Regions from separate parts of the Oceanimonas sp. GK1 genome, predicted to be linked through region 2. Evidence: predicted binding sites of a transcription regulator. Region 2 holds the regulator's gene; each other region holds the start of a gene.
The links. The regulator sigma-54, encoded in region 2, starts transcription at its own class of promoters, with help from an activator protein. The targets are predictions, from matches to a motif close to TGGCACNGTTTTNGCTT.

Region 1 (5,411 bases), 1.4 Mb from region 2:
ATTTTTCTGCGGATCCCGGTTACGGTGGCAGAGCTCCCTGTATCGACTCCGGGTCAAGCCCGGAGAGACGGCCTTTGGGGTCAGGCCGGCTGATACACCGCGTCGGTAACGCCCAGGCGGTGCTCCAGCCACTCCTTCTGGCTGGCCAGCAGCCGGCCGTTGCCGTCGTTCAGGGCCCGGCACAGGCGCGCCTGTTGCAGCAACGCCTGCCAGAGTTCGCCGAGCTGGCCGGACAGGGGGGCGGGCAGCTTGTGGCAGAGCTGCTCGGGCGAGGCGACGCCCAGCTCGGCCAGCAGGGTGTCACGGCGGGCGGCGAGTTCGGCCAGCTGCCCGGTGAGTGTGGTTTGTTGCGGGTTGTGGCTGAGCAGGCCCTGATGATCCTGGCCGGTCAGCAGCCGGGCCTGATGTTGCAGCAGCCGGTGCAGGTGTTCATACCCCTGGCGCTCCTGTTGCAGCGTTTGCCAGAGTTGCCTGAGAAGAGCCCTGCTCATCGCCGATGCAGCTCCACGATGGCCCGGGACAGCGCCTCCAGATCCAGCGGCAGTTCGTCATTGGCGATGGCCTGGCGCAGCCGGGCGACCTTGTCCATGTCGACCTCGGGCATGGCCTTCAGGCTTTCCCGGGCCTGTTGCACCATGCCCAGCTCCGGGCTGAGCTCGGTCTGGCCCGGCTGGCCGGCGGCCCCGGACTGGGTGAGCGGGCCCCGGGGTTTTTCCTGGCTGGAAACCAGGGTCAGCGGGGTGGTGCGGTGAGGGCTGATTTTCATCTGAGTATCCATTGTGTTTGCAGCTGTCTGTGAATAACGACCGGCGTTGCCGGCATCTTTAACGCAGGCTTTGCACCCGGTTTTCCGCCACCACCCGGGCCTGGATCACCTTGCCCGAGTCCGCATTGCGCACCCGCACCAGCTCGCCCAGGCTGCCATTGCCCAGGGCGGTGCCCTTGGTGGTGATGGCAAAGCCGTCCCCCACCGCCTCGATCACCACCAGTTCCTTTTTCTTTACCAGCCACAGCGGCGCCAGCAGCGCCGGATACAACGGCTCGCCCGCCGGCAGATCCCGCAGCAGTCGTTGCTGCGGCGGCCGCTGGCCGCTGATAAAGCCCCGGTGCAACCGCTCCAGGCTCAGGCTTTCCAGCCGCACCGAGGACGGCGTTATTTCCTGCTCCCGGCGCAGGCGCTCGGCGGCCACCCACACCGGCATGCGCACCTTGACTTCTACCCGGGCGCGGCTGGTCCAGCCCGGCTGATCCGGGCAATGAACAAGATAGGGCACTCGGCCCCAGGGCTCGCCATCGGCCTGGGCCGGTTCAAAGCGCAGCGGCACCGTGCACGGGGGCAGGCGGGACGCACCGGCGGGCAGCCAGGGACTGAACTCGGCCTGGTAGGGCAGCCAGTCCTGCTCGCCGGCGTGGGCGGCCAGCCGTTGCCCGGCGGCGCGGGTCAGCTCATCGGCCAGCTCGGCCTGCACGGAACAGGAAGCAACCAGCAACAGCAGCCAGGTCCGTTTTCCGGGGGGAAGGTGACCTTCCCGAAGACGCCGGTAAAGGGCGGAAGTTAATATGTAAATATATGAAAATATTGGCATTTAATTGATGGCACAAATCTTGTAGGTCGATGCGGAACCAATGTGAGCAACTGGAAAGGTACAGCAAATGGCACTGGGGTTCGACAAGGCGCTGGGCGTTCATCCGTATGCATTATCCCTCAGGATGGACAGAACGCAATTACTGGCCGGCAATCTGGCCAATGTGGATACCCCCGGCTACCAGGCCCGGGATATCGACTACAAGGCGGTCTTGCAGCACACCGAAAACGCCCTGCGCCGGGGGGCGGAGCGGCCGGGCATGGCGGCCGAGAGCCTGTACCGGGTGCCCTACCAGCCGTCCCGGGACGGCAACACCGTGGAGCTGTCGGTGGAGCAGACCGCCTTTGCCGAAAACGCCATGGATTTTCAGACCAGCCTGACCTTTCTGAACCTCAAGTTACGCGGCCTGCAACAGGCCATAGAAGGACGTTGATTATGTCGTTTCGCGGAGTGTATGACATCGCGGCCAGCGCCCTGCAGGCGCAGACCAGCCGCATGAACACGGTGGCCTCCAACCTGGCCAACGCCGGCTCGGTGGCCGCCAGTGAAGACGAGGCCTACCGGGCCATCAAGCCGGTGTTCGCCACCCTCTACCAGCAAACCCAAGCCGGCGAGCTGGCCGGTGCCAGGGTCAATATCGCCGGGGTGCTGCCCTCGGATCGCCAGCCCGAGCAGCGCTATCAGCCGGATCATCCCCTGGCCAACGCCGACGGCCATGTCTATTACGCCGGGGTCAATGTGATGGAAGAAATGGCCGACATGATGTCCGCCTCGCGCAGTTTCGAGTCGGCGGTGGAAGTGATTGGTCGGGTCAACAGCATGCAGCAGGGGCTGCTCAACCTGGGGCAGCGTTAATCATGGCACTGGCAAGTATCAACGGGTTGGACAATGCCGGCGCCGGCCAGAAGAACGCCATTGCACCGGCGGGGGAGGTGAGCAGCCTGCGCAGCGAGTTTCTGCAGATGATGGTGGCCCAGATCAACAATCAGGATCCCCTCAATCCTCTGGACGGCACCCAGTACGTAACCCAGCTGGCCCAGTTCAGCATGGTGGAAGGCATCGAGCAGATGAAGGTGCAGGGTCAGCAGCAGGCCACCCTGCTCGACACCCTGCAGGTGCTGGGCAGCACCTCGCTGATGGGCAAAAAGGTCACGGTGCCGGTGCAGTCCATCAGCCTGAGCGAACCCGAACGTCTGAGCGGCACCATACCGGTGCCGGCGGGCACCGGGCAGCTCTCTCTGGAGGTGTACGACCAGCAGGGCAAGCGGGTGCACCAGCAGGAATGGCATTCGCCCACCGGCGAGCAGACGTTTGCGCTGGCCGAGCTGCCGCCCGGTGACTACGAGTTCAGGGTCACCGCCACCCGGGAGGGCAGCCGTCTGTCCTTGTCACCCTATCTGGAGCGCACCGTGGAAAAGGTCAGCCTGCCCGCCGGGGGCGGCGACATCATGCTGGGACTGGCCGGAGTCGGCCAGATGTCATTGTTCAAGGTGACCGAGTTCGGTCAGTCCTAACGGAAGGAAGTCAGTTATGTCCATGAGTATCGGCCTGAGCGGCCTGCGGGCCACCAGCCAGTCGCTGGGGGTGATCAGCCACAACATCGCCAACGTGTCCACCGCCGGCTTCAAGAGCGCCCGGGCGGAGTTTGCCGCCGTGTACGGCGGCGGTCAGCCGGGCGGGGTGGAAGTCAATAACGTGTCCCAGAACTTCGAGCGGGACGGCGACGTGGTCAACACCGGCCGGGCCCTGGATCTGGCCATTTCCGGCAATGGCTTTTTCATGACCAGCCTGAACGGCCAGACCGCCTTTACCCGGGCCGGCACCTTCAACCGGGACGCCGACAACTACATCGTCAGCGGCAACGGCATGCGCCTGCAGGGCTACATGACCAATGAAGCGGGCCAGTTGCAGCAGGGGGTGATCGAGGATCTGCAGGTGGACGGCGCCGGCCTGCCGGCCCAGGCCAGCACCAACCTGGCCTTTACCGCCAACCTCAAGGCGGATGCCCAGACCATAGACCCGGCGGTCACCCCCTTTGATCCGGCGGATGCCGGCAGTTACAACTTTTCCCAGTCCATCGAGGTGTTCGACTCGCTCGGCACCCGTCATGTGCTGACCCAGTACTTCGTCAAGACCGCCGACAACAGCTGGCAGGTGCATCGCCAGATGGATGGCGCTGCCATGGGCGCGCCCCAGACCATGACCTTTGACACCGCCGGCAAGCTGACCTCGGCCACGACCGTGAACCTGACCCACCCGCTGGCCGCCGCCGATCCCCTGAACATTACCCTGAACCTGGCCGGCTCCACCCAGTACGCCGGTGAGTTCAGCGTGTCCCGCAACCAGCCCGACGGTTATACCGCCGGGGAGCTGGCGGGCCTGCGCTTTGAGTCCAACGGCGACATGTATGCGGTGTTCACCAACGGCCAGGATCAGCTCAAGGGCAAGGTGGTGATGGCCGACTTCGCCAACCCCAACGGCCTGCGCCAGGGCGACAACACCAGCTGGTACCAGAGCTTTGCCTCGGGCGCCCCGGTGCTGGGTGAGCCGGGCACCGGCACCCTGGGCAGCCTGACCGCCGGCGCCTATGAAGGCTCCAACGTCGAACTGACCGGCGAGCTGGTCAACCTGATGACCGCCCAGCGCAACTATCAGGCCAACTCCAAAAGCATCAGCGCCGCCGACAAGATGACGCAGGTGCTGTTCAACTCCTTCTGAGGCCGCTGAATGGATCGTTTGCTTTATACCGCCATGTCCGGGGCCCAGCACGCCATGATGGCTCAAGGGATCCGCGCCAACAACTTGGCCAACGCCAACACTCAAGGGTTTCGCGCCGACTACGAGCAGGCCTCGGCCCGCTTCCTTGAGGGAGACGGCCTGCACACCCGGGCCCTGGCCCAGAGCCTGCCCGCCGGCACCAACCTGGCCGCCGGGCCCTTGCAGCAAACCGGCCGCGATCTGGACATCGCCATTCAGGGCGACGGCTTTATCGCGGTGCAAAGCGGTGAGAACGAAGCCTATACCCGGGCCGGCAACATGCTGGTCAGCCCCGAAGGCGAGCTCACCATTAATGGCCACCCCGTGGTGGGCGAGGGCGGCGCCCTGGTCTTGCCCGAATTCAGCCAGCTGGAAATTGGCAGCGACGGCACCGTCAGCCTGACCCCGCCCGGGGGCGGCGCCCAGATTGAGGGAGGCCGCATCAAGCTGGTACGGCCCGAGGACGGCCAGCTGAAAAAGGGCCTCGACGGGCTGTTTTACGCGGATCAGCCCGAGCCGCTGGCGATGGATGAGAACATTGTGCTCAAGCAGGGCTATCTGGAAGGGGCCAATGTCAACGTGGTGGAGGAGATGGTGCAGACCATGGCCCTGGGCCGGCAGTTCGAGCTGCAGGTGCGGGCCATGAAGACCGCCGATGATCAGGCCCGGGCCGGTGCTCGCCTGATCCGCGGCAGCTGACCCCTCAGTCATTCAACACAGTCAACAGGATAAACAACCATGCATGCAGCCTTGTGGGTAAGCAAAACCGGTCTCAGCGCGCAGGACGCGCGCATGACCGCCATTTCCAACAACCTGGCCAACGTCAACACCGTGGGTTTCAAGCGGGACAGAGTGGCCTTTGAAGATCTGTTTTACCAGGTGCAGCGTCAGCCCGGGGCGGCGGCGGATCAGCAGAACCAGATCCCCACCGGTATTCAGATGGGCAACGGCGTCAAGGTGGTGGGCACCCAGAAGGTGTTTACCACCGGCAATTTTCAGAACACCGGCCAGGAGCTGGACATGGCCATTGTCGGCCAGGGCTTCTTTCAGATTGAGCGTCCCAACGGC
Region 2 (5,411 bases):
CGGCTCCATCAGCCGAATGATGCCGTCCCGTACCTCTTCCGACAGCTCTTCCAGGATCTCGCCGTAGTCGTCGGGATCGATCAGCTGCCACAGCACCTTGCGGCTGGGTGAAGGAGACGATTCCAGCAGCCAGGCCACGTCCCCCGGGCGCATTTGTTGCAGCATGCGGCGTACGTGCACGAACATGCCGCTGTTCAGGGCCTGGGTAATGGTTTCCAGATGATCCGGGGTGCTGCTTTGCTCTGCGGGCTCTGTCATTCGGTGTCCGGCTGAGGGTTATTCCGACTCGTTGAAACGATCTGCCACCAGCCGGGCCACGGCGTCCATGGCCGCCTGGGCATCCGGCCCTTCCGCCACCACGCGAATGGCGTGCCCCTGGGCGGTTTCCAGCATCAAGAGTCCCATCACGCTGTTGGCGGGGGCCTGTTTGTGCTGGTTGCAGACGGTCACTTCGGCGTCGAATTGCTGGGTCAGCTGCACCAGCTGAATGGCGGCCCGGGCATGCAGCCCCAGTTTATTGACGATCTGCAGGTCGCGTTCAATTTTCGGCATGGCGTTTTTCCAGGGTACGATGGCGCAGTTGCACGCTTTTGCCCAACTGGGTAAAGACCCGGGCCAGTTGTTCGGCGATGAACACCGAGCGGTGCTGGCCGCCGGTACAGCCGATGGCCACGGTGACGTAACTGCGATTGTTGCGCTCCAGGTGGGGCATCCAGGTGATCAGCAGGTTTTCCAGCTGCCACAGGTATTTCATCACCTCCGGCTGGCTGCCCAGGTAGTCGGCCACCGGTTGATCCTGGCCGGTATAGGGGCGAAGTTCGGCAATCCAGTGGGGATTGGGCAGAAAGCGGGCGTCAAACACGAAGTCGGCGTCCTTGGACACACCGTATTTGTAGCCAAAGGACTCGAACACCCAGTTCAGCTCCTTTTCCTTTTTGCCGAGAATGCGTTCACGAATGATCTCGCTGAGATCGTGAATGCTCAAGGCGGAAGTGTCGATGCGCAGATCCGCATCCGACGACAGCGGCGCCAGCAGGTGGGTTTCTTCGCGAATGGCCTCGTCCAGGGTCAGGCTGTGGCGGGACAGGGGATGCAGCCTACGGGTGTCGCCAAAACGACGGATCAGCACCGAGTTGTCGGCGTCGATAAAGAAGCTGGACAGCTGCACGTCGTCCATGGCCCGCACTTCGGCGAGAAAGGCCTCAAGCTGCTCGGGACTGTCGGGCAGGTTGCGTACGTCTATGCTCACGGCCACGGCCCCGGGCTTGTCCTGGCGCAGACGCACCAGCTCCGGCAGCAGTGCCACCGGCAGGTTGTCGACGCAGTAGTGGCCGAGATCCTCAAGCACCCGCAACGCCACTGTCTTGCCCGACCCGGAACGGCCACTGACAATCACCAGCTGCATCTTGGCTCCTCAGGCTGAAATCATGATTTGATAAAGTTCTTCGTCACTGCCGGCCTGACGCAGTTGCCGGCAGACCTGCTTGTTGCTCAGCTTCTCGGCGATCAGCGACAGGGTTTTAAGGTGCTGTTTGCATTCCTGCTCCGGCACCAGCAGGGCAAACACCAGACCGACCGGCTGATTGTCGATGGCATCGAACTCCACTGGCTCGGCAAAGGTAAGCAGTACGGCCGTCGCCTTGTTGTCATTACCGATCCGGCCATGGGGAATGGCGATGCCGTTGCCAATGCCGGTACTGCCCATTTTCTCCCGGGCCAGCAGACAGTCAAAAAGCGACTGGCTGCCGATATTGAGGTGGTCGGCAGCCAGCTCGCTGATGATTTCCAGAGCACGTTTTTTGCTCGTGCAGGGAACTGCACTGCGGGTGCAGTCCCTGCTTAGTATGTCGGCGACTTCCATGGTTACTTTTGCTTGAGCTTCTCTTTGTGTTTGATGATCTGGCGATCCAGCTTGTCGATGAGGCCATCGATGGCGGCATACATGTTTTCGTGCTGGGCGTTGGCGAACAGCTCACCGCCACTGACATGCAGCTTGGCCTCGGCAATCTGCTGCATTTTTTCCACATTGAGGATGACGTGCGCATTGGTGATGTGATCGAAGTGGCGTTCCAGCCGGGAAAACTTGCTGTTTACATAATCACGCAGTGCATCGGTGATTTCGACATGGTGTCCAGTCAGATTAATTTGCATAACGTCTTCCTTCTGTCGTTGCCTTTAAACCAGGCGTTTGCGCTGATTGGAAGGGGGAATGGCCAGTGACTCCCTGTACTTGGCGATGGTCCGCCTGGCCACCTTGATCCCCTGGTCGGCCAGCAGCTGGGCAATTTTGCTGTCGCTCAGCGGCTTGGCCGGGTTTTCGGCCCCGACCAGTTTTCTGATCAGGGCGCGAATTGCCGTGGAAGAACACTCACCGCCATCGTCGGTGCCCACATGGCTGGAGAAGAAGTACTTGAGTTCAAACACGCCTCTGGGGGTGTGCATGAACTTCTGGGTGGTCACCCGGGAAATGGTGGACTCATGCATTTCCACCGCCTCCGCCACATGGTTCAGCACCATGGGCTTCATGGCCTCTTCTCCATACTCAAAGAATGCCTGTTGTTGTTCAACAATACAATTGGCAACCTTGAGCAGCGTCTCATTTCGGCTTTCAAGGCTTTTGAGGAACCATTTGGCATCCTGCAAATGGTTGCGAATAAACTGGCCGTCTTCGCTGTTTCTGGGCTTGTTGGCCAGGGCCGCATAGGTCTGGTTGAGCCGTACCTTGGGCATGGCCTCGGGGTTGAGCTCCGCCACCCAGGCGCCGCTGCGTTTGGTGACCACCACGTCGGGAATAACGTATTCGGAGTTGCCCTGAAGAATGCTGCTGCCGGGGCGGGGCTCGAGCTGCTGGATCAGGGCCAGCACTGCGCGCAGCTCCTCTTCCCGGAGTTTGGTCTTGCGCTGCAGGCTGCGATAGTCCCGGTTGCCGAGCAGGTCCATGTGCTGCAGCAGCAGGTTGCGGGCCTCGGCCAGCCAGGGGGTGTCGGGCGGAAACTGGTCCAGCTGAATGCACAGGCATTCCTGCACGCTGCGGGCGGCCACGCCGACGGGATCGAAGTGCTGAATGCGCTTGAGCACGGCTTCCACTTCGTCCGCCTCTATGTCCAGCTCGTCCGCCGACACCGCCTGCAGCAAGTCGTTGATATCGGCGGTAAGGTAACCGGCATCGTCGATGGCGTCGATAATGGCCAGGGCAATGGCCTGATCGGTCTCGCTGAAGGGGGTCAGGTTCATCTGCCAGATCAGGTAGTCCTGCAGGCTTTCGGTGGTTTCACCCTGGTAGACGGTGTCTTCCAGCCCTTCCGGCAGGCCGGCGCCGCCGCTGACGGGAGAGGCGGTGTACACCTCTTCCCAGCTGGTGTCCATGGGCAGATCTTCACCCAGCTGGTTGCGCTCCATGGCGGTATCCGAAGCCATCTGCTCTTCGTTGCGGTTGTCGTCGACCTTGATGCTGTCCGGCTCCTCCTGCTCCAGCAGCGGGTTGCTGTCCAGGGCCATCTGGATTTCCTGCTGCAGTTCCATGCTGGACAGTTGCAGCAGGCGAATGGCCTGCTGCAACTGGGGGGTCATGGTCAGCTGTTGGCCAAGGCGTAACTGAAGAGTGGGCTTCATTCGTTGCAACGTCCTTCCTAATCAACCGCGTCGCGGTGCCGTCAAAGGCTGAATTGTTCGCCGAGATAGACCTTTTTGACCTGTTCGTTGGCCAGTATCTCCGCCGGGGTCCCGGCCGCAATCCGATGGCCATGACTGACAATATAGGCCTTTTCGCATACGTCCAGGGTTTCGCGCACGTTGTGATCGGTGATCAGCACGCCCAGACCCCGTTCCTTCAGGTGCAGAATGATCTTCTTGATGTCTATGACAGAAATGGGATCCACGCCGGCAAAGGGTTCATCGAGCAGTATAAAGCGCGGATCTGCCGCCAGTGCCCGGGCGATCTCCACCCGTCGCCGTTCGCCGCCGGACAGGCTCATGCCTAAGCTGTCGCGAATATGGGTGATGTTGAACTCTTCCAGCAGCTGCTCCATTTTTTCGTTACGGCCGTCGGCATTCAGATCCTTGCGGGTCTGCAAGACCGCCATCAGGTTGTCGGCCACGCTCAGGCGGCGAAAAATGGAGGCTTCCTGAGGCAGGTAGCCGATGCCGGCCCGGGCGCGCACATGCATCGGCTCGTGGCTGATGTCCTGATCGTCGATGGTAATGCTGCCCGCGTCCCGCTGCACCAGGCCCACTATCATGTAAAAAGAGGTGGTCTTGCCGGCACCGTTCGGGCCCAGCAGACCCACGATCTGGCCGGTGTTGACGGTCAGGCTGACGTCGGCCACTACCTTGCGGCCCTTGTAGCTTTTCTGTAGCCCGCGCGCTTTCAGTATCGCCATGCTTAGTTCTGATCCTGGTTATCGAGGTCCTGCACCTGCTCGGGCAGGAAGATGGTGGTCACGCGATCCTGGCCGCCCTGGCTTTCGGCTTCCATCTGCTCCTTGTCGATAAAGTAGCGAATGCGGTAACCGGTGACGATGTTGTCGTTTTGCTTGAGTTTGGCGTCCTGCACCAGGGTGATGGTGCGGGCGCGCATGTCATAGTGAATTTCCCGGGCCTCGGCATGCACCGGCTGACCGTTGTTGAGCACTTGCTGGTAGGTGGCCGGGCTGCCCTTGGCGGTCATCGACTGCAGCCCCTGCTCGTTGCGGATCACTACCAGCTCGTCGGCGCGCACGTCAATGCTGCCCTGCTTGACCACCACCTGGTCGATAAAGGTGACCTTGTTGTCGGCCAGCTCCACCAGCTGACGCCCGGCGTCGATGGTGACCGGCTGGCGGTAATCGCTGTCTCTGGCCTGTGCCTGACCCAGGCCAAGCAGGCCACCAAGACTAAGGATTGAAATAAGTTGCCCGGGTTTCATTCAGTAATTCCACCGTTTGTTGATCCAGCCTGCCTCGCAGGCCCGTGCCTTCCGCCTGGTATTGCGGGCTTTCCAGCCGCACCCTCTGGTTGGAGCGCAGCCGATTATTGATAAAGTCCATTTCCAGATATTCGGTGGTCAGGGTTTCCACCAGGGCATCCGGTTGCAGCCCCTTGCCGACGACGTTGCCGGTGAGTACGGCGTTGTCGCCGGTGTTGATGGTGCCGTCATTCCCGCTCAGCCGCCACTGGGGCTGGCCATCGGGGGAATAAAGCAAGATAACAGGTTTTTTCATCAGGGTCATGGACAGGGACTCGTAGTACTCTGCATGCTCCGCCTGCATGCCCCGGTAGGGCAGCCCCAGCCGGTTGTACTGTATGCTGGTCAGGTTGGTGGCCACGAAGTCCGGCTGAAAGTCCTGCTCACTGACCGGCGCTCGGCGGTCGTTACCAAACCATTGCCAGGCCGCCAGGGCCACCACGAACAAGGCACCAAACAGCCAGGTCTG
Region 3 (5,411 bases), 340 kb from region 2:
CAGGAAGACGGCATTCAGCAACACCGGCTGGCGCGCCGGGTAGGGGTGGAAAGTCCGTCGCTGGTGCGCACCCTCGACGGCCTGGAGCAGCTGGGGCTGGTCGAACGCCGGCCCTGCGCCAACGATCGCCGGGGCAAAACGGTGCACCTGACCCCGGCGGTACAGCCGCTGCTGTCGGAAATGGACGCCGTGCTGGATCAGACCCGGCAGCAGGTGCTGGAAGGGCTCAGTGAAACGGAGCTGGCCGAGCTGGAACGCATGGTGCGTCATATCGGTGCCAACCTACAGAAAATGAGCGCCCAACTGGGCGATGGCAAAGAGGGCGAACGATGAGCGCGGAGCAGAGTTTCAGTCGCTGGGTGCGCCTGGCCCTGGTCGCTTTTGGCGTGCTGCTGGTGTATTTCGTGCTGATCGACAATTACGCCCCCATGACGCCCCAGGCCCAGGCGCACCGGCCGGTGCTGGCGGTGGCCCCCAGAGTGGCGGGTCAGGTGGCCCGGGTGGCGGTCACCAATGATCAGCGGGTGGCAGCGGGCGAGCTGCTGTTTGAACTGGACGACACCGATTACCGGCTGGCGCTGGCCCGGGCCGAATTGCAGCAACAACTGGCCGCCGCCGAGATGGAGCGCCAGCAGGCGGCGCTGCAGGCCGTCCAGGCGGAGGCCGCCCAGGCCCGCCTGAAAGCCGAAGAATTGGCCCGGGAAGCGGCGCGCCTGGAGCGGCTGCATCGTCTGGGCCACATGTCGGTGCAGCAGGCGGAGCAGGCCCGCAACCAGGCGCAACAGGCCCACAGTGCCCTGCAGGCGGTGGAAGCCCGGCAGCAGGAAGCCGACCAAACGCGGGCGGCATCAACGCTTTCGTACCAGCAGGCCAGCAATGCCGTTGAGCAGGCCCGGCTGGCGCTGCAGCGCACCCGGGTGAGGGCCGAAGTGGCCGGGCGCATCGGCAATCTGCAGTTGCAGGAAGGCACTCAGGCCCGGGCCGGCGAACCCCTGCTGGCGCTGATCACCAGCGAGCTGACGGTGCTTGCGGATCTGCGGGAAAAAAGCCTGCGCCACGTGACCACGGCGACCGACGCCGGGGTGGTGTTCGACGCCCTGCCGGGGCACATATTCAAGGGCCATGTGAGCAGCATCGACAGTGGTGTGCGTCAGGGCCAGCAGCCGGCCGATGGTCAGTTGGTGCAGCCGGAGCATTCCGATCGCTGGGTGCGGGACGCCCAGCGACTCAGGGTGCATATCACCCTCGACGAGCCGGTGCCGGCCCTGGCCACCGGTGCCCGGGCCACGGTGCAGCTGTTTCCCGAGGCCGGCCGCTGGCTGCATGGGCTGGGTCGGGCTCAGCTGTGGCTGGTGAGCCAGTTCCGTTATCTCTATTGATGAGCCCACGGCCATGACCTTTACCGACGACAGACTGCGCGGCTGCCTGCGCATTGCCCTGGGCAGTACCGCCGGCATGCTCACTGCCAAGGTGATGGACTGGCAGATGGGGGTGTTTTTTACCGTGTATCCCATGCTGCTGCTGGGCATGGTGCCGGTGCTCAACCGCTTTGTGGTGCTGCAGTTTATCGGCTCATCGGTGCTGACTTCGCTGGAGGTGATGCTGCTGCCGGGCCTGCTCGGGCACTGGCCGCCGGCCTACACGGTGGTGGTGTTTGTGCTGTTTCTGTGGCGGTTTTACCTGATGGCGAAAGGGCCGCTGATGCTGTTTGGCGCCAGTGGCTGCGTCAGCCTCAGCATCATGCTGCACTTTGCCAGCTATCCCCAGTATCACCTGGCGGACATGGCCGCCAGCAACCTGGTGGCGTCCTGCCTGTCGGTGGCGGCGGCGGCGCTGCTCTATGCCCTGTTGCCCAACCGTGAGCCGCCGGTGGCCCGGGCGCTGCCGGAGAAAAGCGACCATGTGCTGCGCCACCAGACCCTGCTGGGCGCCATCGTCGCCACCCTCAGTTTTGTGGTGTTTCAGACGGTGGATCTGGTGGACTCGCTGTCGGCCCAGGTGGCCACCGTGCTGGTGCTGTTTCCCATGAGTTTCGCCGGTGCCCTGGTGTCGGGCCGGGCCCGCTGCATCGGCACCCTGCTGGGCTGTTCGGCGGGGCTGTTGTTCCAGCTGGTGCTGTACGATCACTACCACAACCTGCTGCTGCTGGGGCTGGCGTTCTGGATTTGCGCCATGGTGTTTGCCCGCCTGCATGCGCTGGAACCCATGCCCGGGGTGGGCTTCGCCGGCCTGACGACCGTGGGCATCTTGTTTGGCCAGTATGTGTCGCCGGAGCACGATCTGGTGTTCAGCGCCCTTTACCGCATGAGCTCAATGACGGTGGCCATTCTGGTCACCCTGTGTTGCGTGTATCTGGTGCACAAGCTGCTCAACCTGTTTCCGTCCACTCGCCATCAGATTCTTTGAGCGGGAAGCTTGAAGCTGAAAGCCGGAAGGAAAAAACAAAAAAAGCCCGTGTTTCCACGGGCTTTTCACTTCTAGCTTCCAGCTTTTGGCTTCAAGCTGTCAGTTTATACGGAGTAGTACAGGTCAAACTCCAGCGGGTGAACCGCCATGTTGATGACCTCGGTTTCCTTACGCTTGTGCTTGATGTAGGCATCGATGAACTCGTCGGAGAACACGCCGCCACGGGTCAGGAACTCGCGGTCCTTGTCCAGGTTGTCCAGGGCGTCGTCCAGCGAGGTGGCCACGGTCGGGATCTCGGCGGCTTCTTCGGCCGGCAGGTCGTACAGGTCCTTGTCCATGGCATCGCCCGGATGGATCTTGTTCTGAATGCCGTCCAGGCCGGCCATCAGCAGGGCGGCGAAGCACAGGTAGGGGTTGGCAGCCGGATCCGGGAAGCGGGTCTCGATGCGGCGGGCCTTGGGCGAACCCACCAGCGGAATGCGGATGGAGGCGGAACGGTTGCGGGCGGAGTAGGCCAGCATCACCGGGGCTTCAAAGCCGGGCACCAGACGACGGTAGGAGTTGGTGGCCGGATTGGTGATGGCGTTCAGGGCGCGGGCGTGCTTGATGATGCCGCCGATGTAGTACAGCGCCATTTCGGACAGGCCGCCGTACAGGTCGCCGGCGAACAGGTTTTCACCGTTCTTGCCCAGGGACTGGTGCACGTGCATACCGGAACCGTTGTCGCCCACCAGCGGCTTAGGCATGAAGGTGGCGGTCTTGTTAAAGGCGTGGGCCACGTTGTGAACCACGTACTTGTAGATCTGGATTTCGTCGGCTTTCTTGGTCAGGGTGTTGAATTTGCAGGCAATTTCGTTCTGACCAGCGGTGGCCACCTCGTGGTGGTGAGCTTCCACCACCAGACCCATCTCTTCCATGATCAGGCACATGGCGGAGCGGATGTCGTGAGAAGAGTCGATGGGGGCAACCGGGAAGTAGCCGCCCTTCACGCCCGGACGGTGGCCCTTGTTGCCTTCGGCGTAGTCACGGCCTGAGTTCCATTTGGCTTCGGAATCATCAACCTTGAAAAAGCTGCCGGACATGTCGGTATGGAAACGCACGTCGTCGAACATGAAGAATTCCGGCTCGGGACCGATCAGCACGGTGTCGGCGATGCCGGTGGACACCAGGTATTCCTCGGCGCGGCGGGCGATGGAGCGCGGATCCCGGTCGTAGCCCTGCATGGTGGCAGGCTCCAGCACGTCACAGCGAATGTTCAGGGTGGCGTCTTCGGTAAAGGGGTCCATGACGGCGGTAGACGGATCGGGCATCAGCACCATGTCGGACTCGTGAATGGTCTTCCATGCGCTCATGGATGAGCCGTCAAACATCTTGCCTTCTTCAAAAAAGTCATCGTTGATCTGGTTGACCGGAAGGCTGATGTGCTGCTCTTTACCCTTGATATCGGTAAAGCGCAGATCGACGAATTTGACATCGTGTTCCTTGATCATGTCCATTACGGTTTCGATTGACATGGATTTCGACCTCCAAAAATAAGCATCCAGGGTCTGATGAACAAATTCATCAGTTGCCATCTACTAAGCTAAAACCGTGCCATGTTGGTAAATCGCTGTTATTAAAGCGAATTACCAACCGGCAAGCGAACCGGTTGTTCTGGCTGCGCACCAGTTTGGTGCGTTGCTGAATCCTTTTGGTGCACCCTGGGCGGTGCGCTCCGTCAAGGTGCAGGGGTTGGCTTGCGCAGCCGGTTGTGGCCTGGGTGCATAATATCATTCATGCCGGGACGGGGGATCGATCCGACTTCTTTTAATTTGCGGCAGAAGTCCACCATGACCGGCTCTTGAGCTCGGCCTCCGCCTGCTCAGGGGGCCGGCGGCAGGAAACACAATAAATTAATATATTGAAGCGGCTAAAGCGTGTACAATTTCCAGCCCTTTTTATTTGGTTCCGCTGCAATACCGGCGACGGACACCCCCTGAGAGCGGCTGCGCCGGCGGGCGCCTGCCTCGAAAATATGCGAGCGAAAGAAATTAATGTCATCTGAAATCAATAACTTGAGAAACATCGCCATCATAGCGCACGTTGACCACGGTAAAACCACCCTGGTCGACAAGCTGCTGCAGCAGTCCGGTACCCTGGAAAGCCGCGGCGATGCCGAAGAGCGGGTCATGGACTCCAACGATATCGAGCGCGAGCGCGGCATCACCATTCTGGCCAAGAACACCGCCATTCGCTGGACCTCTCCCGAAGGTCAGGAATACCGCATCAATATCGTGGACACCCCCGGACACGCCGACTTCGGTGGCGAGGTAGAGCGGGTCATGTCAATGGTGGATTCGGTGCTGCTGCTGGTGGACGCTCAGGAAGGCCCCATGCCGCAGACCCGCTTCGTAACCCAGAAGGCGTTTGCTCAGGGCCTCAAGCCCATTGTCATCATCAACAAGGTGGACAAGCCCGGCGCCCGTCCCGACTGGGTGATGGATCAGGTGTTTGATCTGTTCGACAACCTGGGTGCCACCGATGATCAGCTGGACTTCCAGGTGGTGTACGCCTCCGGCCTGAACGGCTGGGCCTCGCTCGACGCCGATGAACCGGCCGAGGACATGACCGCCCTGTTCCAGACAATAGTGGATCAGGTGCCGGTGCCCGATGCGGATCCGGAAGGTTCCCTGCAGATGCAGATCTCCCAGCTGGATTACTCCTCTTATGTAGGCGTTATTGGTGTGGGCCGCATCAAGCGCGGTACCGTCAGGGTTAACCAGCAGGTGACCGTGATCGGTGCCGACGGCAAGACCCGCAACGGCAAGGTAGGCCAGGTCATGGGTTACCTGGGCCTGCAGCGTCACGATGTGACCGAAGCCAGCGCCGGCGACATCGTCGCCATCACCGGTCTGGGTGAGCTGAAAATCTCCGACACCGTTTGCGCCGCCGGTGCGGTGGAAGCGCTGCCGCCGCTGTCGGTGGACGAGCCCACCGTCACCATGACCTTCCAGGTCAACACCTCA

Region 1: a site for sigma-54 is predicted at 1,595-1,611, ahead of flgB (flagellar basal body rod protein FlgB). Genes of this name have one in related genera too.
Region 3: a site for sigma-54 is predicted at 3,986-4,002, ahead of glnA (glutamate--ammonia ligase). Genes of this name have one in related genera too.

What each region holds. Positions count from the first base shown of each region.
Region 1 is NC_016745.1:3,044,282-3,049,692, reverse strand. It holds gene flgN (flagellar export chaperone FlgN) at 81-491, opposite strand; gene flgM (flagellar biosynthesis anti-sigma factor FlgM) at 488-766, opposite strand; gene flgA (flagellar basal body P-ring formation chaperone FlgA) at 825-1,490, opposite strand; gene flgB (flagellar basal body rod protein FlgB) at 1,654-2,019, shown strand; gene flgC (flagellar basal body rod protein FlgC) at 2,022-2,441, shown strand; gene GU3_RS14420 (flagellar hook assembly protein FlgD) at 2,444-3,100, shown strand; gene flgE (flagellar hook protein FlgE) at 3,117-4,304, shown strand; gene flgF (flagellar basal-body rod protein FlgF) at 4,314-5,042, shown strand; gene flgG (flagellar basal-body rod protein FlgG) at 5,082-5,411, shown strand, end outside.
Region 2 is NC_016745.1:907,447-912,857, forward strand. It holds gene mgtE (magnesium transporter) at 1-258, opposite strand, end outside; gene GU3_RS04270 (HPr family phosphocarrier protein) at 277-552, opposite strand; gene rapZ (RNase adapter RapZ) at 539-1,405, opposite strand; gene ptsN (PTS IIA-like nitrogen regulatory protein PtsN) at 1,415-1,861, opposite strand; gene hpf (ribosome hibernation promoting factor) at 1,864-2,151, opposite strand; gene GU3_RS04290 (RNA polymerase factor sigma-54) at 2,176-3,612, opposite strand; gene lptB (LPS export ABC transporter ATP-binding protein) at 3,654-4,379, opposite strand; gene lptA (lipopolysaccharide transport periplasmic protein LptA) at 4,382-4,903, opposite strand; gene lptC (LPS export ABC transporter periplasmic protein LptC) at 4,872-5,411, opposite strand, start outside.
Region 3 is NC_016745.1:570,130-575,540, forward strand. It holds gene slyA (transcriptional regulator SlyA) at 1-333, shown strand, start outside; gene GU3_RS02735 (HlyD family secretion protein) at 330-1,379, shown strand; gene GU3_RS02740 (DUF2955 domain-containing protein) at 1,393-2,406, shown strand; gene glnA (glutamate--ammonia ligase) at 2,511-3,920, opposite strand; gene typA (translational GTPase TypA) at 4,440-5,411, shown strand, end outside.